One region of the Streptomyces sp. NPDC006925 genome, then DNA from elsewhere that is predicted to be linked to it. Evidence: riboswitches for the same ligand, from Rfam matches in the RefSeq annotation. Region 1 holds a riboswitch; each other region holds the start of a gene.

What was found. Region 1 has a riboswitch for cyclic di-AMP ahead of ACFYNS_RS24805 (M23 family metallopeptidase). Riboswitches for the same ligand answer to the same signal wherever they lie in the genome.
Positions count from the first base shown of each region.
Region 2: another riboswitch for cyclic di-AMP. It lies ahead of ACFYNS_RS22685 (M23 family metallopeptidase); the one in region 1 lies ahead of ACFYNS_RS24805 (M23 family metallopeptidase).
Region 3: another riboswitch for cyclic di-AMP. It lies ahead of ACFYNS_RS22455 (LysM peptidoglycan-binding domain-containing protein); the one in region 1 lies ahead of ACFYNS_RS24805 (M23 family metallopeptidase).

Region 1 is NZ_JBIAGB010000022.1:39,122-47,042, forward strand. Features, by position in the region: gene ACFYNS_RS24790 (DNA helicase) at 1-695, shown strand, start outside; gene ACFYNS_RS24795 (PPOX class F420-dependent oxidoreductase) at 877-1,320, shown strand; gene ACFYNS_RS24800 (aldo/keto reductase) at 1,527-2,474, opposite strand; gene ACFYNS_RS24805 (M23 family metallopeptidase) at 2,673-3,977, opposite strand; cyclic di-AMP (ydaO/yuaA leader) riboswitch at 3,989-4,193, opposite strand; gene ACFYNS_RS24810 (PP2C family protein-serine/threonine phosphatase) at 4,432-5,736, opposite strand; gene ACFYNS_RS24815 (DUF4232 domain-containing protein) at 6,158-6,979, opposite strand; gene ACFYNS_RS24820 (protein kinase) at 7,390-7,921, opposite strand, start outside.
Region 2 is NZ_JBIAGB010000018.1:42,633-50,553, reverse strand. Features, by position in the region: gene ACFYNS_RS22700 (DNA topoisomerase IV subunit A) at 1-131, opposite strand, end outside; gene ACFYNS_RS22695 (pitrilysin family protein) at 406-1,728, shown strand; gene ACFYNS_RS22690 (M16 family metallopeptidase) at 1,785-3,164, shown strand; cyclic di-AMP (ydaO/yuaA leader) riboswitch at 3,380-3,536, shown strand; gene ACFYNS_RS22685 (M23 family metallopeptidase) at 3,550-4,368, shown strand; gene ACFYNS_RS22680 (HPr family phosphocarrier protein) at 4,490-4,771, opposite strand; gene ACFYNS_RS22675 (GNAT family N-acetyltransferase) at 4,940-7,687, shown strand; gene ACFYNS_RS22670 (DUF5998 family protein) at 7,759-7,921, shown strand, end outside.
Region 3 is NZ_JBIAGB010000017.1:144,511-152,431, reverse strand. Features, by position in the region: gene ACFYNS_RS22460 (glycosyltransferase family A protein) at 1-1,826, opposite strand, end outside; gene ACFYNS_RS22455 (LysM peptidoglycan-binding domain-containing protein) at 2,051-2,818, opposite strand; cyclic di-AMP (ydaO/yuaA leader) riboswitch at 2,823-2,999, opposite strand; gene ACFYNS_RS22450 (helix-turn-helix domain-containing protein) at 3,531-4,127, opposite strand; gene ACFYNS_RS22445 (ABC transporter ATP-binding protein) at 4,299-5,036, shown strand; gene ACFYNS_RS22440 (FtsX-like permease family protein) at 5,030-7,510, shown strand; partial or broken gene ACFYNS_RS22435 (TetR/AcrR family transcriptional regulator) at 7,561-7,707, shown strand; gene ACFYNS_RS22430 (MOSC N-terminal beta barrel domain-containing protein) at 7,805-7,921, shown strand, end outside.

The DNA.
Region 1 (7,921 bases):
CCGTCGATTTCTACCGATGGTGCCGCGTCCTCGGTATCGAGGTCACTGTCTTCGCGGACGAGAACCAGCAGATCGGGGACGACCAGAGCACCGTCTCCGAGATCCACCGGGAGGTCGTGGCGCAGGCCCCTCCACTGGTCCTGCGCGGAAACCGTCGGAACAGCCGGGAGATCGCCATGCTGGCATCCGAGTTCCAGGAGGGAAGGGGGGAGCGAATTCCGCTTCCGTCGAGGAGCGCGGGTCGCACACCGACGGTCCTGAGAGTCCCCACTCTCGATTATCTCGTCACCGGGATTTCTCAGTACTTCTCCGCCCACCCGGAGCGGACCATCGGGATCATCTGTCGGTCGAATCGGCTGCAACGAGAAATTCAGAGTCGACTCACGACACTCGGACTGGCCGCGCACACCCAGGCCTATGTACACGACGATCGGTATCGGAACGCAATCGATTTCTCCACCCGTCCCATCCGCATCGTGAACACGAACAGCATGAAGGGGCTGGAGTTCGACAGCGTCTTCGTTCCCGATCTGGACGCCTACACGGAGGATCCGACCGGCGTGGCGGCGCGTCTTCGCTTCTTCGTCCTCTGCACCCGTGCTCGCGAGGACCTCCACCTCGCCCATCGAGGCTCCCGGGAGCCCGCGATCCTCTCCGACGTCCCCGATTCCCTGTTGGCCCGACATGCCGGCTGACATGCGGCTTTCGCGAGACACACCCGGGCTGTCCCCACAGGGCCGATCAGCGGCACAGCCGGGCGGGATCGTCCGAACCCGCCGTACGCGTCGCCGTGTACCGCAGATCCCCGGGTTTTCGAGTCGAATCCGAAACGATGCGACCACTGCCCTCTTCCATGCCGAGACCCACGGAGACCTCGTGACCGACACTCCCGACAAAGAGTCCCGCCTCCTCCGACTCCTCTCCGACTACGACCGAGGCGTGCTCGTCACGTTGCGGAGGGACGGTCGTCCTCAGTTGTCCAACGTCAATCACACGTATGACCCGGACAAGCGGCTGCTGCGGGTCTCGATCACGGCGAACCGGGTCAAGTCCCGGAATCTGGCCCGGGATCCGCGGGCCAGTTATCACGTGACGAGCAGCGACGGGTGGGCGTGGACGGTGGTGGACGGGACGGCGGAGCTGACGCCCGTCGCACAGGATCCGCACGATGCGACCGTCGAGGAGTTGGTCGAGGTGTACCGGGCCATCCGGGGTGAGCATCCGGACTGGGCGGAGTACCGGGACACCATGGTGGCCGACCAGCGGCAGGTGGTGCGGCTTCCCGTGGAGCGGGTGTACGGCCAGCCGCAGCGGGGCTGAGCGGCTGCCAGTGGCCGTCCACGGTGTTCGGGCGGCCACCGTGCCATCGGTACACGCGTGTGTCTCCGGTTCCCGTCGCCCGGGTGTACGGCGGGATCCGGAGCCCCCGGCACGGCCGTGCCGTCGTGCAGGCGCACTGCCGTGCCGCCCTGCCGCAGCGCGGCTTGTTGCCGTCGCAGCCGCCGTGCGGCCGTGCCGACGAGGTGTTACGCGGACGCGTCCGTCAGCAGGCGGAGTTCGTCGTTGGTGAGGCGCAGATCGGCGAAGGCCAGCAGCGCGGGGAGCTGGTCGACCGCGCGGGCGCTGGCGATGGGGGCCGTCACGGTCGGCTGCGCGGCGAGCCAGGCGAGCGCGACGGTGGCCTCGGACGCCTGGTGCGCGGCGGCGACGGTGGTCAGCGCGGCCAGGACGCGCTGGCCCCGCTCGGTGGCCAGCAACTGTGCGGCCTTGCCCGCACGCGCTCCCTCGGGGACGGCCTCGCCCGGACGGTACTTGCCGGTGAGGAATCCGGAGGCCAGCGCGTAGTACGGCAGGACGGCCAGCGACTCCCGTCGGGCGAGCTCCTCCAGTTCGCCCTCGTAGGTGTCGCGCGAGACGAGGTTGTAGTGCGGCTGGAGCGCCACGTACCGGGCGGCGCCCTCCCGGTCGCTGAACGCGAGCGACGCGGCCAGGCGGGCCGGCGAGATGTTGGAGGCGGCGATCTCGCGGACCTTGCCCTCCCTGACCAGGTCGTCGAGAGCGGAGACGATGTCGGAGACCTCGACCGATTCGTCGTCGAAGTGCGTGTAGTAGAGGTCGATGCGATCCGTCCGCAGACGGCGCAGCGAATCCTCGCAGGCGGCCTTGATGGTGGCGGGGGCGAGTCCCATGTGGTCGGGGTGGCGGGCCACCTTGGTGGCGACGACGACGTTGTCGCGCAGGGAGGGGCCGCGTGCGGCGAGCCACTCGCCGATGACGGTCTCCGACTCGCCGCCCCTGTTGCCCTCCACCCAGGCCGAGTAGCCGTCGGCCGTGTCGATGACGTTGCCGCCGGCGCCGGTGTAGGCGTCGAGCACCGCGAACGAGGTGGGGGTGTCTGCTGTCCACCCGAAGACGTTGCCGCCGAGCACCAGCGGCGAGACGGACAGTTGACCGATCTTCCTGTCGGCATTCATCTGCATGCCGCGACCGTAGCGCGGGGTCGGGCCGTCCCGAGGGCGCGCACACCGGGCAGGCCGGAGGTCGTGCCCGGTGCGGGTCCGTTTCGGGGCACGTGCGGTGCGCTCAGGCGCTGTCTCCCCCGGCTCCTTCAGCTCCCCCCGGCTCCCTTCAGCCCCCGGCTCCCTTGTCTCCCTCGGCTCCCCTGTCCTTGCTCAGACCTTGACGCCCTTGTCGCGGAGCCACGGCAGCGGGTCCACCGGGTCGCCCCCGTGCGGGCGGACCTCGACGTGCAGGTGGGGGCCCGTGGAGTTGCCGGTGGAGCCGACCCGGCCGATGACATCACCGGTGCCGACCTTGTCGCCCGCCGACCTGGTCATGGACGAGAGGTGGCAGAACCAGAGTTCGGTACCGTCCTCGAGTTGCAGCACGACGCGGTAGCCGTACGAACCGGCCCAGCCGGCCTCCTTGACCGTTCCGCTGTGGACGGCCTTGACGGGGGTGCCGTTGGCGGCGGCGAAGTCCTGTCCGGTGTGGTCGCTCTGCCACATGCCGCCTGCCTGGCCGAACCCGGCGCTGAGCTGGAAGGAGGCCAGCGGTGCCGTGTAGCTGCGGGCGAGTTCGGCGCGGCGGGCCGCTTCGGCCTTGCGCTTCCGCTCGGCCTCCGCCTTGCGTTCCTGCTCGGCGGCCGCCTCGCGCGCCCGCTCCTGCTTCGCCTCTTCGGCAGCGGCGGCCCGTTCCGCGGCCTCCGCCGCGGCCGCGCTCGCGGCCTGCCGGGCCGCCTTCTCGCGGGCTTCCTCGTCCGCCGCGGAGCGGTGGCGCTCGGCCTGTTCGAGGATGCGGGCCCGCAGGGCCTCGCCCGCGTCGGTGCGGCCCGCCGCCTCGTCCTCGTCGGAGAGCCCGGCCTGGGTGAGGGGGGCGGCTTGCGCGTTCCGGCTGCCGGAGTCCGCCGTACCGTCGGCGTCCTCGGAGAGCAGGCCGCCGATGACGGGCAGGTCTTCGGCGTCGGGCAGCCGGTCGGGGATGCTCCGGAGCGCGTCGGCCGCGGTGTCCACGTCGGGCACGGATATCGTGCCGGGGTCCCGGTCCTGGGCGGTCGCCATACCGCCGGCGCCGACGGCTGCGATCATGCCGACTCCCAGGACGGTGCCGCCCCGCGCCACGCCTCCCGCGCGCTGCTTGGCGACCCGGTGCCGGCCTCGTACCGGAATCGCGGAGTCCTCGGAAGGGTTCCAGTCCTCCCACGGCTCGTCAGCGGCGTCAGCGGCAGCAGGGGCCTCCCCGGCGTCGCGCGCTGCATTGTGCGGCGGCATGGGGCCAGGGCCGCCGGAACCGGCGGAGACGGCGTACATGGACCGTCCCGGGATGGAGCCCTGGGGCGCGGCTTGGCCGGAGGAAGCGGCTTGGCCGTAGGGCGTTGCGGGGCCGTAGGGCGCTGCCGGGCCGGCCTGGTCGGCGGGTGGGGCGTAGGCGTCCGCTTGGGACGCATGGCCGACGAAGCCCTGGGATCTGGAGGCCACGGGGGCGCTCTCCTTTCCTTCCTTCTCGCCTACCGGGTTAGCTGACGGGTTCGGAGCAGGAAGGTCTCCTACGGGCGTCCTCTCGCAAGGGCGTCCGATTCACCCCGTCCTCCTCGTCCGGCTGACGAGGAGGGGTGGTTCCCCGGTTCCCACGGTGCTGTGCGGCCGATCGGGTGCTGCTGTTGCACCGCGTGCGGGATTCGGCGACGGCGCACGGTGCCGTCTTCCGTGACGGCAGTGACGACCGTGCTGCGTTATCGGACGTTAATAGAACTGTGGCCGGGATTCCAAGCCGTTCCCCGTAATTGACGTGAGACCCGCCTCGCTCTCCACCAGCCCCGTCCGTGCCTCTGCCCGGCCCGCGAGCGGCGTCCGACCGGTCGGCACGCCGGTCAGTGCCCCGGTCGGTGCGCCGATCGGCGCACCGGTCGGCGCACCGGTCGGCGCACCGGGCTCAGGCGTCGCGAGGGACGTCGCCCCGGGTGTCGCCCGCGGCGTCGTGGGCGACGGCGAGCAGCGCCATGTCGTCCGCCGACCGGCCACCGGTGTGGGCCGCGACGTCGACCAGGATCGTCGCCAGCAGTTCCTCCGGATCGGCGAAGGAGGTGCGGGAGAGGCGTTCGGCCGGCTGGTAGAAGTCGCCCTCCGGGTTGCGGGCCTCGGACAGGCCGTCGGTGTAGAGGAGGAGCTGGGCGCCGGGCGGGAAGACGAACTCGTCCACCTGCTGAGGCGATACGCCCAGGTCCGTCATGCCGAGCGGGAGTGCGGGGGTGGTGGGCTCCAGCAGGGCGGCCCGGCCGCGGTGCAGCAGCACCGGAGCGGGGTGGCCACGGTTGAGGACGCGCAGGACGACCTGCTCGTCTGCGGCTCGGTCCTCCGTCGCCGCGCTGTCCTGGCCACCGCCCGGTGCACCCGGTCCACCCGGTGCTTCCGGTTCACCCGGTGCGCCGGGTGCTTCCGGAGCGGTCGGGGACGCTCCGGGCACGGGAGGATTCGGGGGCTGCGTGCGCGGGTCGAGGACCTCGACCAGTACCGCCGTGCTGAAGTCCTCCAGCCGCGCCGCGCCCTGGAGGCGATGGGCGTCCCGCTGGAGAGCCCGGTCGAGACGGGCCGCCACACCGGGGAGGGCCGTCTCCTGCTCGGCCGCTTCCCGGAACGCCCCGACCAGGAGGACGACGGCGGCCACCGCGTCGAGCCCTTTGCCCCGTACATCGCCCAGCAGCAGTCGTACGCCGTACGGGGTCTCCTCCGCCGCGTAGAAGTCCCCGCCGATCCGGGCCTCCGCCTGCGCCGCGCGGTACCGCGTCGCTACGCTCAAGGCACCCACGTGGGAGGGCGGTGTGGGCAGTACGGCGTACTGCACGGCCTCGGCGATGCTGCGCGCGGAGGCCAGTCTGCTGCCGCTGCGGATCAGGACGTAGTTCACGCCGACGGCGAGGACGGAGACGGTCACGATGGTGATGGACCGGGCCTCGGCCTCCAGCACGTTGCTGGAGTCGTGGAAGGTGGAGAACAGGATGGTCGCCCCGGAGGAGAACAATCCGGTGAGCACGGTGCCGCGGAGGGTCAGGAAGGCCGCGGCGGCCAGCGGAGCGGCGGCGAAGGGCGCCGAGACGGTCACGTCCGGGGGCGTCGCGAAGTCCAGGACGATGCCCAACGCGCACAGCGCGGCGGGCAGCCATCGCGCCAGGCGCCATAGCCGCCCCAGGTTGCCGCCGTACCCGTCCACCGGCTGTATCCCGGCCGCCGTTTCCCGCACGTTCCCAATCTGACCCGGTCGGTGGCTTCAGGCCAGTCAGGAGCGGTCGAAGGGGGAGGGGGCCGGGTGACGCACCGGAGCCGCGCGGCCCCCGCAGCAGCCGCGAGGGCCGCCGGTTCGTCTCCCTTACCACGGAAGGGGCGGCACCGCCTGTCGAAAGACCGGCGAGGGACCGGCGAGGGACGGGCGAGAGCCGGCGAGACGGTCGGTCCGGCGGGGCGGAGCTTCGGCTCGGCCTGCTCCCGGCGTCACGAAGACCCGGCACCACGAAGACGGCGACACCACGACGCGGCACCACGAAGACGGCAGCGCAGAGAGGGCCGCAGCGCCCGGATGCTCGCCCCGGCCGGGAGACATCCCGGCCGGGAGGCAAGGCCGAGGTCGCGCCCGGAGCGCGGCCGCCGGGACTCCGGGCCGGGCCTCAGCCGCCGGCGCCGGTGCCCGGGGACAGCGGGCCGATCTTGGGCACGGACGCCTTGCCGGTGTTGGTGACCGGGCCGCCGGACCAGTCCACCCGGAGGGAACCCCGCTCGTCGGGCGGGGTGACCTTGGCCGCGCTCGGGGTGACCGTGGTGACGTTCGTCATCTTCGGGTTGGTGTAGGAGAGCGGGGCCCAGGCGCTCTTGCCGGGCTTCAACTCGACGGTCCGGACCTTCCCGCCGGTGCGGTGCGGGTCGAAGGAGACCTGCTCACCGGCGTCGTTGACGAAAGCGAGCCCGGGATAGCCGCGTACGGTGCAGGTGTCGTCGGACCGGTTGGTCAGCACCAGCGCGAAGTTCTCCTGCCCGGCTCCCGGGTGGTTGTCGCCGAACGACGCCTTCAAGTCGCCCGTGCCGCACCGGGAGCCGGAGGACGAACCCGACCCGCTCCTGCTGCTCGACGAGTCCGCGGAGGACGAACCCGACGCCTTGGAGCCCGACGCCGAGGGGTCCGAGCCGCTCCCGTCGTCCTTGCCGCCGGTGTCCTCGCTGCCGTTCTTGCCGTCCCCGTCCTTGGAGTCGCCGGACTTGTCGCTTCCGGCCGGGGCGGCGTCACCGCCGACCTTCTCCGGAGCCGGTTCGGGGTCCTTGCCGCAGCCGACCACCAGTGCGCCCGCAGCCAGTACCGCGGTCGCGGCAGCGGCGACGCGCGTCACCCGGCGCCGCCTGCGGTGGGCGGCGCACGGTGCGCCGGGGGCCGGGACTCCGGCCTCGGACGGGGTCGTAGCGAGCTGCGCGGTTGTCGGGTCCTGGCGCTTCGTCATGGCTGCCGTCACTCCCTGGTCATGCTGTCGCGCGGTCGTTCGGCCTCCCCGCGGCCTCGTGTGCGTGCCGGTTCTCGTCTCCAGCGTGCCTCGGGGCTTTCGCGCCGTACACAGCATTCGATGGCCCATTGCGCGGGAAAGTTCACGGCCGGCCGCGATTTTTTCGCGGCCGGTCGCGACGGGAGGGTCCGAACCGGAACGCGTGCGCCACATGAGGTCGAGGGGGCGTACGGGGTGAAACCGGCGCGGCAGCGGCCGACTTGCCGTGCGGCTTCCTGCCGTGCGGCCGACTGCTTTCCGGCTGCCTTCCGGCTGCCGCGGTATCGCCGCCCCTGCCGGGCCCTGCCGCCCCCGTCGGACCTCTGCCGAGCCCCTGGCATGCCGCCGGTCGCCCCTGCCGCGGACCGGTCCTACGAGGCGTCGGCGCTGACGCGCAGACTGTCCAGCACCTTGTCCGTCTTGTCCGAACAATCCTCCTCGCAGCGAATCTGCACATACACCGGAGACGTCCCCTGCTTCGTCGACTTCAGGCCGATCTCCTCCAGCGAGTACCCGGAGGCGCAGGAGGACCACGTACGAATGCGCCCGCTCCACCCTCCGCCGTTGAAGGTCCGGCTCCCCGCGTAGTCGCACTCCGAGTGCTTGATTCCGGCCACCTTGTCGGGCAGTGCCTCCGCGGCACTGTCCGCGCCGCTCTCCCCGTCCCCGCCGTCCCCGCCGTCCCCGCCGTCCGCGCTCTCGCCGCCCTTGCCTTCCGCGGAACCGAGGCCGACGAAGACTCCGCTGGTCTTCGAGGTGAGGTCCTGCCATCCGTGCACGTCCTCCGCGACGAGCAGTCCGGGCGCGTGGTCGGCCGACAGCCCCAGCGAGGAGGGGTTCCAGCCCGAGTCGGTGAACTCCCGCGCCCATGTGCCCGGGACCCGCACGCTGATCCGCCCGCTG
Region 2 (7,921 bases), on a different contig from region 1:
TAGATGACCGAATACGCATACTCCAGGTAGGAGCCCTGCATCTCGTCGACGACGTCGATGTCGACGATGCGCTCCTCGAAGTCCTCTCCCGGCTCCGGTGCCGGTGTACGGCTTTTACTGCGGCGGGCCATCGCGGCTGCGGCTCCTTCGGCTTCGTGCGGTCGCTCTTGTGCTGTCGGCTGTGGCTGGTACGGGGCCTGCGGTCGGCCGACCGGACGGGGTCCCGGTCGACCATTGTGGACCGCCGCACTGACAGGGCGGTCGCTCGGTAGACCGTACGGGAACTTCGCACCTTGTCGGCGTGGTTGCATACAGTGACAGGGCCGCCGGTCGCGTGAGATGCGCGGCGGCGGCAGTTCCCGGCGTCGGGCCGGGACATCCCGCGAGCGAAGGGACTCCACGCCCATGGGTCACACGGCCACGCCCCCGCCGGCCACCGGTGGGCTGACAGCGACGGAGCACCGGCTGGCCAACGGCCTGCGGGTGGTGCTCTCCGAGGATCATCTGACCCCCGTCGCCGCTGTCTGCCTCTGGTACGACGTCGGTTCCCGCCACGAGGCCGAGGGCCGCACCGGCCTGGCCCACCTCTTCGAGCACCTGATGTTCCAGGGCTCGGCGCAGGTCCAGGGCAACGGCCACTTCGAGCTGGTGCAGGGTGCGGGCGGCTCGCTCAACGGCACGACCAGCTTCGAGCGCACCAACTACTTCGAGACCATGCCCGCCCATGAGCTGGAGCTCGCCCTGTGGCTGGAGGCGGACCGGATGGGTTCGCTGCTGGCCGCGCTGGACGAGGAGTCCATGGAGAACCAGCGCGACGTGGTCAAGAACGAGCGCCGCCAGCGCTACGACAACGTGCCCTACGGCACCGCGTTCGAGCGCATGACGGCGATGGTCTACCCCGAGGGCCACCCCTACCACCACACCCCGATCGGCTCCATGGCCGACCTGGACGCGGCCTCGCTGGAGGACGCGCGCGAGTTCTTCCGCACCTACTACGCGCCCAACAACGCCGTCCTCTCGGTCGTGGGCGACATCGACCCGGACACGACGCTGGCCTGGATCGAGAAGTACTTCGGCTCCATCCCCGGCCACGACGGCAAGCGTCCCCCGCGGGACGGCGCGCTCCCGGACCCGGTCGGGGAGGAGCAGCGGGAGGTCGTCGAGGAGGACGTGCCCTCCCGCGCGCTGATGAACGGCTACCGCCTGCCGCACGACGGCACCCGCGAGGCGGACGCCGCCGACCTGGCACTGACCGCGCTCGGCGGGGGCGAGTCCTCCCGGCTCTACACCCGGCTGGTGCGGCACGACCGTACGGCGGTGGCGGCCGGGTTCGGCCTGCTGCGGCTGGCGGGCGCCCCCTCGCTGGGCTGGCTGGACATCAAGGCGTCCAGCGGTGCGGAGACCGCCGACATCCAGGCGGCGGTCGACGAGGAGCTGCGCCGCTTCGCCGAGGAGGGGCCCAGCGAGGAGGAGATGGAGCGGGCCCAGGCCCAGCTGGAGCGCGAGTGGCTGGACCGGCTCGGCACGGTCGGCGGCCGGGCCGACGAACTGTGCCGGTACGCGGTGCTCTTCGGTGATCCCCAGCTCGCGCTCACCGCGGTGCGGCGCGTCCTGGAAGTCACCCGCGAGGAGGTGCGGCAGGTGGCGGCGGAGCGGCTGCGCGCGGACAACCGTGCCGTGCTCGTGTACGAACCGCTGGCGAACGACGACGAGGAGACCGGGCAGTGAGCGAGACACCGGCGAGCACGAGCCCCGCGGGCATCGCGGAGGCGGCAGGCGAGAGCATGGAGTTCCACCCCCGGCCGGCCGGGGGTGCTCCCAAGCCGTGGGCTTTCCCCACCCCCGAGCGCGGCACGCTCTCCAACGGACTGACGGTGCTGAGCTGCCACCGGCCCGGCCAGGAGGTCGTCGCCGTCGAGGTGGACCTGCGCGCGCCGCTGGACGCCGAGCCGGAGGGGCTGGACGGCGTCGCCACCATCATGGCCCGGGCGCTGAGCGAGGGCACGGACAAGCACACGGCGGAGGAGTTCGCCGCCGAGCTGGAGCGCTGCGGCGCCACGCTCGACGCGAACGCCGACCACGCCGGTGTGTGGGTGTCGCTCGAGGTGCCCGTCTCGCGCCTGCGCAAGGCGCTGGGGCTGTTGGCGGACGCGCTGCGTGCCCCGGCGTTCCCCGACAGCGAGATCGAGCGCCTGGTGGCCAACCGGCTGGACGAGATCCCGCACGAGCTGGCCAACCCCGCCCGCCGCGCGGCCAAGGAGCTCTCCCGCGAGCTGTTCCCGGCCGAGGCGCGGATGTCGCGGCCCCGGCAGGGCACCGAGGAGACGGTGCGGCGCATCGACGCGGCAGCGGTACGGGCCTTCTACGAGGCCCATGTGCGCCCCGCGACGGCGACCGCCGTGGTGGTCGGCGATCTGGACGGGCTCCGCGACGGCGGCGTCGATGCGGCGCTCGCCGAGACGCTGGGCGGCTGGACGGGGGCTGTGGTCGACTCGCGTGCGATGCCGCCGATCACTGCCGACGACACCGGCCGGGTCGTCATCGTGGACCGGCCCGGTGCGGTGCAGACGCAGATGCTGATCGGGCGGGTCGGAGCGGACCGGCACGACCGGGTGTGGCCCGCGCAGCTGCTGGGCGTCTACTGCCTGGGCGGCACCCTCACCTCCCGGCTGGATCGGGTGCTGCGCGAGGAGAAGGGCTACACCTACGGCGTCCGTGCGTTCGGGCATGTGCTGCGTTCGGCGGAGGACGGCAGCGGGGCCGCGCTGCTGGCCATCAGCGGCTCGGTCGCCACGGACGTGACCGGTCCCGCGCTGGCCGATCTGTGGCAGGTGCTGCGGACGCTGGCGGCGGAGGGACTGACCGACGAGGAGCGGGACGTAGCCGTGCGGAATCTGGTGGGGGTCGCTCCGTTGCGCTACGAGACGGCCCAGGCCGTCGCGGAGACGCTGGCCGACCAGGTCGAGGAGCACCTGCCCGACGACTACCAGGGCCGGCTCTATGCCCAACTGGCCGAGACCGGCACGGTGGAGGCCACGGCGGCGGCCGTCAGCGCGCTGCCGGCCGACCGGCTGGTGACGGTGCTCGTCGGTGACGCGTCCCAGATCGCCGATCCGGTACGGGAGTTGGGAATCGGCGACGTCAAGGTGGTCACCGGCGGCTGAGCCGGGCCGGCGGGCGCGGTCCCGGGGCAGGAAGTGGGGCCCGGGAGGAGGAATTGCTCCTTCCGGGCCCGTTGTGATGTCCGCTTTCGTCGCGGTTGCTGGCGAGTTGGGGTGTGGCGTACGTGACAAAGCCAGGGATTCGTTTGCCGCTCGGAGTTGGCCCCGATTAGCGTCATTGCCGCTGTCCGTCAGAAGTGACCGCACCCGCGGCCGACGGACCGCGATCGCCGAATCCCCGAGGCAGTGGCCGAGGGGGACCGGGGACCCACGTCCCATTGGGGTGAATCGGACGGCCTCGCAAGAGGCGGTCCGTAGGAGACCTTCCTGCTCCGAACCCGTCAGCTAACCCGGTAGGCGAGAAGGAAGGAAAGGAGTGCGCCTCCCTATGGCGTTCACCCGTGCCACCGGCAAGCACAGGCGTCCGAGCAAGGCCCGCAGGACCGCGGGCGGGGCGGCCGGTATAGCCGGCCTCGCCACCGTGGGCGTCGTCGGGTCCATCGCCTCCCCCGCCTTCGCCGCGAGCGGCGGGCAGAACAACGTGCCGCTCCAGAACGCCGAGGTGACCGAGGCCGTCGGCGGCCCGATCTCGAAGACGCTGGACGAGCAGGCGTCCGCGCAGGCTCTCCGGGCCGAGCAGGCCAAGGCCGAGTCCGAGGCCAAGGAGGCGGCTGCCGAGGCGAAGGCGGAGGCCAAGCGGAAGGCCGACGAGGCCCGGCGCAAGGCGGCTGCCGAGAAGGCGGAGAAGGAGCGCGAGGCCAAGCGGAAGGCGGCGCGGGAGGCCGAGCGCGCAAAGCTCAACGCCTACGTGCTGCCCGTCGAGGGTTCCTATGTCTCGACCGGCTACCAGCAGGGCGGCGGCATGTGGTCGTCGGGCAGCCACACCGGGATCGACTTCCACGCGGGGATGAACACCCCGGTCCACTCGGTGGCCGCCGGTGAGGTCGTGGAGGCCGGGAACGGCGGTGCCTACGGCAACAACATCGTGATCAAGCACAAGGACGGCACGTACACCCAGTACGGCCACCTCAACTCGATCGGCGTCTCGGTCGGCCAGCAGGTCACCTCGGGTCAGCAGATCGGGCTCTCCGGATCGACCGGCAACTCCTCCGGTCCCCATCTGCACTTCGAGGCCCGCACCGGCCCCGACTACGGTTCGGACATCGACCCGATCGCCTACCTGCGCAAGCACGGTGTGAAGGTCTGACGCGCGTCGCCAGCACCGCATGCGGCAAGCCCCCGGTCACCGGACCGGGGGCTTGCCGCATGCGGGCTGCGGTGCCGCCCGCTCCGGCGGCCGCAGGGGTGTGCCTGGTGCCGGCAGGCGTTCAGACCGTCTCCGGAAGCTCCTCCAGCCCGTCCGCGACCAGCTTGGCCAGCCTGTCCAGAGCAGCCTCCGCGCCGTCCGCCTCGGAGGCCAGGACGATCTCCTCGCCGCCCTCGGCGCCGAGGCCGAGCACGCCGAGCATCGAGGCCGCGTTGACGGGAGTGCCCTCGCCCTTCCGGACGGTGACCGGCACTCCGGTCGCCGACGCGGCGCGGACGAAGATGGAGGCGGGGCGGGCGTGCAGCCCCTCGGCCCAGCCGACGGTGACGCGGCGCTCAACCATGGTGTTGCCCTTCGAGTCGTACGAGGTTGTCTAGACCAGTCTTGCACGGTCGCCTGAGTCCACCGTGAACCGGCGGCGGACCCCCGGAGACGGTGCTCAGGCCGCCGACGATACGACGCCTCCGCACACCCCTGAGCACGCGCCCTCCCTCCGCCGTACGCTGGCCTCATGCCGAGCCCCGAGGAGCGCGCCTACCCGGCCCACTGGGAAGCGGACATCGTGCTGCGCGACGGCGGTACGGCCCGGGTGCGGCCGATCGCCCCGGACGACGCGGAGCGGCTGGTCAGCTTCTACGAGCAGGTGTCGGACGAGTCCAAGTACTACCGCTTCTTCGCGCCCTACCCGCGGCTGTCCGACCGCGACGTGCGCCGCTTCACGCACCACGACTACGTCGACCGCGTCGGCCTCGCGGCGACCATCGGCGGCGAGTTCATCGCGACCGTGCGCTACGACCGCATCGACCACCTCGGCCGCCCCGCGAGCGAGCCCGCCGACGAGGCCGAGGTCGCCTTCCTGGTCCGCGACGACCAGCAGGGCAGGGGAGTGGCCTCGGCCCTCCTCGAACACATCGGCGCCGTGGCCCGGGAGCGCGGCATCCGCCGCTTCGCCGCCGAGGTGCTGCCGGCCAACACCAAGATGATCAAGGTGTTCACGGACGCCGGCTACTTCCAGAAGCGCAGCTTCGAGGACGGCGCGGTCCGCCTCACCCTCGACCTGGAACCCACCGAGCGCTCGCTGGCCGTCATGCGGGCCCGTGAGCAGCGCGCCGAGGCCCGCTCCGTCGCGCGCCTCCTGGCCCCCGGCTCCGTCGCGGTCGTCGGGGTCAGCCGCAGTCCCGGCGGCGCCGGGCGCGCGGTGCTCGACAGCCTGCGCACCGGCGGTTTCGCCGGGCGGCTGCACGCCGTCAACCACGCGCTGGACCCGCGGGAGGCCGTGCCGGCGACCGGGGCGTCGGCCCACCGCTCGGTGCGGGACATCCCCGAGCACGTCGACCTGGCCGTGCTGGCCGTCCCCGCGGACCAGCTCCACCGGGCGGTCACGGAGTGCGGCGAGGCGGACGTGCAGGGGCTGGTCGTCCTCTCCGAGGGGGTCGGCCGGGACGAGCAGCGGGAGTTGGTCCGGCTCGCCCGCTCCTACGGCATGCGGCTGATCGGCCCCGGGGCCCTCGGACTGATCAACACCGGTGAGGACGTACGGCTGAACGCCACCCCGGCGCTGCGGATGCCCGAGCGCGGCGGCATCGGCGTCTTCACGCAGTCCGGGGCCATCGGCATCGCGCTGCTCGACGGTCTGGACCGGCGCGGCATCGGGCCCTCCTCCTTCGTCTCGGCGGGCAACCGCGCCGACGTCTCCGGGAACGACCTCCTGCAGCACTGGGACGAGGACGAGGCCACCGACGTCGTCCTGATGTACCTGGAGTCCATCGGCAACCCGCGCAAATTCACCCGGCTCGCCCGGCGCACCGCGGCCCGCAAGCCGGTCGTCGTCGTCAAGGGCGCGCGGCAGCGCGGCAGCACGCCCCCGCCCGGCCACGCGGCGCCCGCGGCGCGCACCCCGGACGCCACGGTCCGCACCCTGCTGCGCCAGGCCGGCGTCCTGATGGTCGACACCTTCACCGAGCTGCTGGACACCGGGGTACTCCTGATCGAGCAGCCGCCCCCGGCGGGCCCGCGGGTCGGCATCCTCGGCAACACCGACGCGATGAGCCTGCTGGCCTACGACGCCTGCCTCAACGACGGGCTGCAGCCCCGTCCGGTCGTGGCGCTGCCCGGTTCGGCGGGGCCCGGCGCATTCGGCCGGGCGCTGCGCACGGCGCTCGCCGACCCGGCCGTGGACTCCGTGCTGGTCACCGTCGTCCCCACCGTGCCGACCGAGCTGCCCGACAGCGCCGCCGGAGCGGTCGAGCCCCGGACCCCGCCCGGCGGCCATGTCGAGGCGCTCGCCGACGCGCTCCGGGAAGCAGCCGAGGCGGCCGCGGCCGAGGGCTCCCCGCGCAAGCCGGTCGCGGTCGTCCACCTGGCGATGGAGGGACTGCAGAAAGCGCTCGCCCAGCGCGGCCTGCCCTCCTATCCGACCCCCGAGCGCGCCTCCGGCGCCCTGGCCGAGGCGGTGCGCTACGCGCGCTGGCGCGCGGAGGCCGGCAGCCCCGGCAAGGTGCCCGACCTCGACGTGGACGAGTCGGCGGCGACCGCGCTGCTGGCCGAGGCGACGCCGGCGTCTCCGGGGCACGGCCGGGCCCTGACCGACGAGGAGGCGGCCCGGCTGCTGCTCAGCTACGGCATCCCGGTGCAGCCCACGCTCCCGGCGCCGGACGCCGACACGGCCGTCGAGGCGGCCCGCACCCTCGGCTTCCCCGTCGCGCTCAAGACCACGGCCCCGCATCTGCGGCATCGTGCCGACCTGGGCGGCGTGCGGCTGGACATCGCGGGCGAGAACGGGCTGCGCCGGGCCTACCGGGAGCTCATCGAGGGGCTCGGCGCCCCCGAGGAGCTGCGCCCGGTCGTGCAGGCCATGGCGCCGCGCGGCGTGGGCACCCTGGTCCGCGGCACCCTGGACCCGGCCATCGGCGCGGTGCTCTCCTTCGGGCTGGCCGGTCCGCCCTCCGAGCTGCTGGGCGACACGGCCCACCGGCTGGTGCCCGTCACGGACAAGGAGGCCGCCGGGTTGGTCCGCGCCATCCGCTCCGCACCGCTGCTGTTCGGCTGGCGCGGGGCCGAGCCCTCCGACACCGCCGCGCTGGAGGAGGTGCTGCTGCGGGTCTCGCTGCTGATGGACGATCATCCGCAGGTGGTCGCGGTGGAGCTCGACCCGGTGGTGGTGGCGCCGCGCGGTGTGACAGTGTTGAGCGCCTCCGTCCGTGTCGCCGACCCGGGAAGGCGCCCCGACCTGGGCGCGCGCAGGCTCCCGGCGTACTGACGGCGCCGCGGGGGCCCACCGGGGGGAGCGGGCCGGGCCGAGCCCGCCGTACGGCCCTTAGGATGGCTGTCATGGCGAAGACCGGTACGACGACGCAGGGGCTGCGTGAGGCGATCGAACGCAGCGGCTACTACCCGGCCCTCGTAGCCGAGGCCGTCGAGGCGGCGGTGGGCGGCGAGCCCGTGGCCTCATACCTTGTGCACCAGGAGACGACGTTCGACTCCAACGAGGTCC
Region 3 (7,921 bases), on a different contig from region 1:
CGTGCCGCGCCGGCCGGCAGGACAGGTTGCCGCAGGGGACGGGTGTGCTGCCAGTTGGCCGCGGCGATCCGCAGCGCGGCCGCCCACCGGCCGGAGGACAGCACGTCCAGGGGCAGTTCCACCGAGAAGCGGCCGTCGTCCTCGATCACCAGGGGGAAGTCGGCGGCGCCGCTGCGGGAGGCCAGCTGGACGAGGACGGTGCCGGCCGGAGGCGCGACGAGGTTGGTGGTGCCGTGCAGGCGCAGGACCCGACCGCACCAGACGGGGGCTTCCACATCGAGGCGCAGTTCCCTGCTCAGCCGTGCCGCGGGGACGTGCTCCAGGCGCAGGGTGAGGTTGCCGTGGGAGGTGGAGTACAGCCTGACGGTCCGGATGCCGCCCGCACCGTCGTCGGCCAGGTACGTGAACGGGCAGCGTCCGGCCTCCTGATCGCGTCGGCTGCCCAGCCGGACCGTCCTGACCAGCCCGTTCACGGTCAGACTCAGATACAGGTCCCAACAGCCGTCGGCCGGCGGGACGTCGTCGCCCGGCCCGCCGAGGAGATCCAGGTCGGCCTCGAAGAACTCGCCCGCCAGACGGGTCCGCGCGTAGCGTCGCCACGGCTCGTCCCGGTGCTGCAGGAAGACCTCGACCGCCTGCCGGTCGGCGGGCCCGGCCTGCTCCAGGCGTGCGCGTCCGGTCAGCCGCAGCCGGGTGCCGGTGCAGGAGAAGCGGGAGACGCGGTGGCTGAGCGTGAGGCGGTCCGTCACGTCGAAGCTCGCGGCCGGGCCTCCGGCACGGTGTTCTCCGCGCGGTGGGTAGTGTGCCAGCGCCGTTCCCCGGGAGATGCGGACGCTGAACGGCATGTGCGCGTCGGCGGACAGGGTGTGGGTGAGCAGTTCCCCGAGATGCCCGTGCCGGGCCAGATGGCAGCGCAGGCGCTGGACGGGAGCCAGCCGGTGCCAGAAGGAGTCGTCCTCGTGCCGGGTGAGAAGCCGCTGCACACGGGTGAACTCGCGCTGCTGGACGGCCGGGTCCGCCTCCTGGCCGAGGAAGCGGAAGACGTCGCGGAGCTCGACGGCGAAGTGCCGCTCCAGCAGGGCGTCGCGCTGCTGTCCGGGCGGAAGTTCGGCGCGCAGCAGCTCGCAGACGCGGTGCAGCGCATCGAGGACCGGCTCGGTGCTGCCCGTGGCGGTCAGATGCCGGCCGTCCGGGCGCCGGACCAGGTAGTAGCAGTCGTAGTCGGCGACCACCGAGATGCGGCGGGCCCGCAAGTAGGCGAGTGCGGTGAAGGGTTGGTCCTCGCCGATCCGCAGACCGGTGTCGAAGCGCAACTGCAGCCGGTCGAGCAGTTCTTTGCGGAAGAGTTTCTGCGCGGAAAGCGCCCAGTAGACGCGGGAGGTGAACAGGTCGGCATCGGCCTGGTTCGCGCGGAACATGGAGCGCGGCACCCGGCGTCCCCCCGAGGCCATTCGGCCGAGTACGACATCGGATTCGTTCACCTCGGCCGCCGTCGTGAGCCGTTGGAGGGCTTCGGGGGCCAGATAGTCGTCGGCATCGAGAAAGAAGACGTACCGTCCGCTCGCGAGGTCCAGGCCGAGATTGCGCGGACCCGAGGGGCTCCCGGAGTTCTCCTGGTGGATCACCCGCAGGAGGTGCGGATGTTGTGCGGCCAGCCGGTCCACAATGGCGGAGGTGCCGTCGGTCGAGCCGTCGTCCACGACAATCATCTCGGTGGCGCCGGGCTCGAATGACTGGTGTGCGACCGATTCGACACAGCGCTCGATACAGGGCAGTGCATTGTAAGCGGGCGTTATCACGCTCACAAGATTTCTGTTCTCGCTCATGGCTCGACGGTGGCCATTCGGGCGTACCCGCGCCAGAGGGAAGCGGCGTTCGGGTGAATGCGGCCCGCGCCGCGGCGGGGAGCGAGACGGAGGGTGCGCGTTCCGGTGCGCACGGCGACGGGGGCGGGGGAGAGCGCTCCGCCGCGGCCGCCGGGCGTGGCGCCGAGACGGCGACTGCCCGCCACCGCGAGGGTGGCGGGCAGTCGCCGCGTGCGTGCTTCGGCTCAGTAGGGGCCGTTCACGTTGTCGATCGAGCCGTAGCGGTTGGCTGCGTAGTTGCAGGCCGCGACGATGTTGGCGACCGGGTCCCGCTGGTCGTAGGCGGTGCCCTCGACGTGGAAGGAGTCGAAGGTCGGCTTGATCACCTGGAGCAGACCGATGGAGGGCGTGCCGTTCTGGGCGTTGATGTCCCAGTTGTTGATGGCATTGGGGTCGCCACCGGACTCCCGGATGATGTTGCGGTGGATGCCGTCGTAGCTGCCGGGGATGCCGTGCTGCTTCATGATGGCCAGCGCCTCGTTGATCCAGCCGTCCAGGTTGGTGGACTGGGTCTTGTGCACGCCGCCGGTGCGCTCGGCCGAGCTGCGGTCGGCGCGCTCGGGCGTGGCGTCGCTCTTCTCGGCGGGCTTCGAGGCCGTGTCCAGCGTCAGCTTCTGACCCGGCAGGATCAGGTCCGGGTCGCCGCCGACGGTCTTCTTGTTGGCCTCGTAGAGGGTGTTCCAGCCGCCCTCGATGTCGTGGTCCAGGGCGATCCGGTACAGGGTGTCGCCGCCGACGACGGTGTAGGAGCTGGGCTCCTGCTCGGTCTTCACCTGCTCGGCGGCGCCGGACCGTGCGGACTGCGCCTGCTCCTGCACCTGCGCCGGGGCGGCGTGCGCGCTGCCCGCGGCCAGCAGGGGAGCGGCGATGCCCGCGCCGCCGGCGGCGAGGGCGAGCGAGAGCCGGAGGCGGCGGGCGCGGAACGGATTACGGGCGTGAAGGCCACGAGACATGGGGGTGTCCTCTCCTAGCGCCTGCGAGGTCAGCTGTCGGATTCGGGCTGGAGTTGCCCGGCCATATCCGCTGTGCCGGGGCACAGCGGCCATGACTTCACCCCTAGCCGGGCCGCGAAGTGCGGCACGGCACGTAAGTGGGTCCCCCGCTCCTGCCGCGCGGTACTGGTGCGAATTTCCTAGCCGGGCGGCAGGATTCGGCGCCCCGGCAGCGGAACTCCGGCCGTTCACGGAGGCCGGAGCGAGGACACAGAAACACAATGGATTGCCCGGATCAAGGCGCACGATTCATGCACCGAGCAGCCGCCGAAAATGATCTAGCAATTCTTCAACGCTATGCTGTGGATCATTTTCTGTGTGTAAAAAGACGAACCCGCCGGTGTTTCGAAGAGCTTTTATGGAAAGGCTTCCTGACGGGGAGGCAGAGGATCTTGCTGATTTCTGGGTCCGGCCGGTGTGTTTCCCGACACAGCGTACGACCGAGAAGGGCAAGTCCTGTATATCCGGACATTGTCGGTGAATACCGCAGAATGTGGCCGGTTGCCGGATCCTGTGCGGCGGCTGAGGTGTCGCACGGAGGAATTCTACTAAGCGCGATCGTACATCCCCCGGCGCGAGGGTGTGGTGCAGCCCTGGTCCGAAACGGTCGGATGCGCGGTCGGGCGGCGGTGCCCGGCCGCGCACACCGGGGCCCCGCGGCGTCGCGGCGGTGTCAGTCCCGGCGGTCGAGCGGGACCCCGAACCAGCGGACGGCGATGGGCCGGGTGCCCGGTCCGGCTTCGGTGCGGTCGCGCCGGAAGCGTTGCAGCAGCTCCAGGTAGGCGTCGTGGAACTCCCGCAGTTCCTCCTGTGTGAGGTGGAGGGTGCTGCGGGAGCCGGACACCCACTCGTCTTCCTCGGCCGGACGGTCCGCCTGGCGCCGGACCAGTTCGATGTCCTCCTGCAGATGCGCCCGGTCCAGCTCCTCGACCACGGCGCGCTCCGCTGCCGGCAGGCCCGATCGGGAGGGGCGCCGCACCTCCGCGCCGCGCACCCCGCGCCACCAGCGCTCGCGTCCGTTCGCGGAGTGCTCGGGGTCGTCCTCGATGAGACCGGCCCGCGCCAGTTGGCGCAGGTGGTAGCTGAGGGTCCCGGTGTTCTGGTCGAGGGCCGAGGCGAGTGCGGTGGCGGTCGCCGGGCCCGCGGCGGCCAGCCTGCGCAGGATCTTCAGGCGCAGCGGATGCGCCAGCGCTTTCAGGGTCGCGGGGTCGCTGACGGTGTGCCGCTCCTGGTGAGCGGCGGTGCGGTCCTGGGGTGGGGGCTCGGTCATGCCCCGAGCCTATCGCAGAGAAATCTCTGCAGAACTTCCTCTGCAGAGATTTCTCTGCAATGCTCGCGGCGGATACCGGAGCACCTGCACCGGCCTCGCCGCCCGGCGTGCCCGGCGCGCACTCGCGCGCCGCTTCCGCGCCGACCACTTCGCACACGACAGGACAGACACATGGCCGATGAAGCCGTCCGCATGCGGCACGTCACCCGCCGCTACGGCACCGGTGCCGGAGCCGTCACCGCGCTCGACGACGTCACCCTCGACTTCGGCCACGGGACGTTCACCGCCGTCATGGGCCCCTCGGGATCCGGGAAGTCGACTCTGCTGCAGTGTGCCTCCGGGCTGGACCGCCCCACCTCCGGGTCGGTCGCGGTGGGCGGGACCGAGCTGACCGGGCTCGACGAGACCCGGCTGACGCTCCTGCGCCGCGACCGCATCGGATTCGTCTTCCAGGCGTTCAACCTGCTGCCGTCCCTGACGGCCGAGCAGAACGTGGGCCTGCCGCTGCGCCTGGCGGGTCGCCGCCCACCACCCGCCCGCGTCGCGGAGGCGCTGCGGCAGGTCGGACTCGGGTCGCGGGCCCGGCACCGCCCCGCGGAGCTGTCCGGCGGCCAGCAACAGCGGGTCGCCCTGGCCCGCGCGCTGATCACCCGTCCCCAGGTGCTCTTCGGTGACGAGCCCACCGGTGCGCTGGACTCGGTGACCAGCCGCGAGGTCCTCACCCTGCTGCGCGACATGGTCCACCAGGAGGGGCGGACCACCGTGATGGTCACCCACGACCCGGTCGCCGCCGGCTACGCGGACCGCGTGGTCTTCCTCGTCGACGGGCGCCTCGACGGGGAACTGCACGGCGCGTCCTCGCCGCGGATCGCCGCGCACATGGCGAAGCTGGAGGCCCTCCCGTGCTGAGGATCGCCCTCGCCACTCTGCGCACCCGCTGGACCGGCTTCGCCGGCAGCTTCGTTGCGCTCGCTCTCGGAGCGGGACTGCTGGCCGTCATGGGGCTCGCGCTGGCCTCGTCGCTGCACGCGCCGGAACGGAAGCCCGAACGGTTCGCCGCGGCGCCCGTCCTCGTCAAGGGCGCGGACACCCTCCGCGTCGCCACTCCGGCCGGCGACCGGGTCCGAAAGCTGGCCCGGCCCCGCGCCGTGCCCGACGAGGTGAAGGCCCGGCTGAGGAAGCTGGGGAGGGTCGTGGAGGACCGCGCCTTCGGCGTCCGGGTCCGCGGCGGCCCCCAGGACCTGGTCGGCCACCCCTGGTCCACCGCCGCGTTCGCGCCCTATCGCCTCACGGAGGGCCGAGCGCCCCGGGCCGGTGACGAGGTGGCCGTCAGCGACGGCTGGTCTGCGGACGGCGGGCCGGTGGGGCCGGGGGAGCGCCTGCGCACCGCGCGCGGGACCGTGCGCGTCGTCGGAGTCGTCGGCGGGCGGGGTTTCGAGGACGCTGTCTTCTACACCGACCGGCGCGCCGCGCAGCTCTCGCCGGACAGCCGCCAACTGGTGGTCGACACCGACGACGCGGCAGCCGTGCGGGCGGTGGTGCGCGACGGCGGCGCCGGCGCGCACGTCCTGACCGGCGACGCCCGCAGACTCGCGGACGCCGACCCCGACCGGGACAGCGAGGCCCTGACCGCGATGAACGCCATGTTCGGCACCGCCGGCGGCGTCTCCGCCTTCGTCTCGGTGTTCGTGGTAGCCGCCACCTTCGCGTTCGCGGTGGCCCAGCGGCGCCGCGAGTTCGGCCTGCTGCGGATGGCCGGCGCCACCCCGGCCCAGGTGCGCCGCACCGTCCTGTTCGAGGCCCTCGTCGTCGGTGGCCTCGCCTCCGCGACCGGCTGCCTGCTGGGCGCGCAGGGGGCGCCGGAGCTGGCCGCATGGGCGGTCGACCAGGAACTGGCGCCGCGCTGGTTCCGGATCGGCGACCAGCTCTGGCCCTACCACCTGGCCTTCTGGACCGGGCTGCTGGTGGCCCTGGCCGGTGCGGTGGCGGCCTCCTGGCGGGCCGGGCGCACCGCTCCCGCCGAGGCACTGCGGGAATCCGCCGCGGACAGCCGCGCCCTGCCGATGCTCCGCCGCCTGTGCGCCGGTGCCCTGCTGCTCGCGGCGGCGGTCACCCTGGTCGTGTCGCTGGCGACGGATCCGAGTGACCTGCTGCACCGCAAGACGTACGTCACCCGCCCGATGCTGCTGATCAGCGGGGTGGCGCTGCTGGCTCCGCTGCTGGTCGGCCCGATGGTGCGGCTGATCGGCTGGCTTCCGGCCCGGCTTCCGGGCGCGGCGGGGATGTTGCTGCGGCAGAACGCCCTCACCGGGCGCGGCCGCACCGCCGCGGTCGCCGCACCCGTGCTGATCACCGTGGCCCTGACCGGTTCCCTCCTGGGCGCCACCGCGACGCTGAGCGGCGCCGAGGCCACCGAGATGCGCACCGGCACCGCCGCCGACTTCGTCCTCACGCCCACAGGGCCGGAGGGCTTCGAGGAGGCGACGCTGCGGCGGCTGCGGCAGCTCCCCGGTGCCGAGTTCTCCGCGACCTCCTCCAGCGCCGTCTACACGCTGGAGGACGGGGTCGCGCTGATCGAGTCGCCCGCCCGTGCCGGGGACCCCGCCCGGCTCCGGGCCACCACCCGCCCGCCGCTCGTCGCCGGGAGCCTGGCCGACCTCGACGACGACTCGATCGTGGTCAACGAGGAGTGGGAGCAGCACACCGTGGGCCGGCGCGTGGAGGTCTGGCTCGGGGACGGCACCAGGAAGTCGCTGCGGATCGCCGCGGTCATGGCCGTGGGGACCGGCGGCAACGGCGTCTACGTCACCCCGCGCAACGCACCTCGGGCGCCCGTCGACCGGGTGGATGTGCGGCTGCGGGAGGGAGCCGACGCCGCCGCGGTGTCCGCTGCGCTGCGGGAGGCCGTGCCCGGTCGGGACGGCCGGGTCCGCACCAAGGAGGAGTGGATACGCGACCAACGGCCCGAGGCGGCGCGTACGACGCGCGCGGGTCTGTTCCTCGTCCTGGGCATCGCGCTGCTCTACACGGGGATCGCGCTGGCCAACATCATGGTCATGTCGACCGCGGAGCGGGTGCGCGAACTGGCCCTGCTGCGGTTGACCGGCGCCACCAGGCGGCAGGTGCTGGGTACGGTCGCCGCCGAGGCCCTGCTGGTGGTCGCGGTCGGCGGCCTGCTGGGCACCGCCGTCGCCGGACTCCACCTCGCCGGTATGTGGTGCGCCCTGGGCCTGCTCTCGGTGTGGACGCCCCTCCAGGTCCCCTGGGCGGCGCTCGGCGTGGTGCTGGCCGCCTGCGCCGTCATCGCGGTGCTCTGCGCCGTGGTCCCCGCCGCGCTGTCACTGCGCCGTCGGGCCGTCGAACTCGCGGGCGTCCGGGAATAGCGCCGGCGTCCGGCCGGGCGGGAGCTGTGCCCCCCCGCCCGCGTTCGGCCGCCGACATCGCCACTCTGGCTCCCACCCTCGTCGGAGCCGCCCATATGCTGTTCGCCGACCGGCAGGGCACCCCGCCGCAGACCGAGGACGTCCGCAGGGTCGTCACCGCGGTCGTCGCCGGTGCCGAGCAGGAACCGCCGCGCTGAACACCCCGCGGCAGGCGCCATCCGACGGCGCGGCCACCGCCGGGCACCGCAGGACCGAAGCCGACCCGCCCGACTCCAGGAACGGACCACCGGAATCATGAGCACGCCCTACGTGGCCTCGCTGTCGTACTTCCCCGTCAAGGGCGCCGCGGGTACGCATCCCGACGAGGCCGTACTGACCCCGGCCGGGCTCGCACACGACCGCAGCTTCATG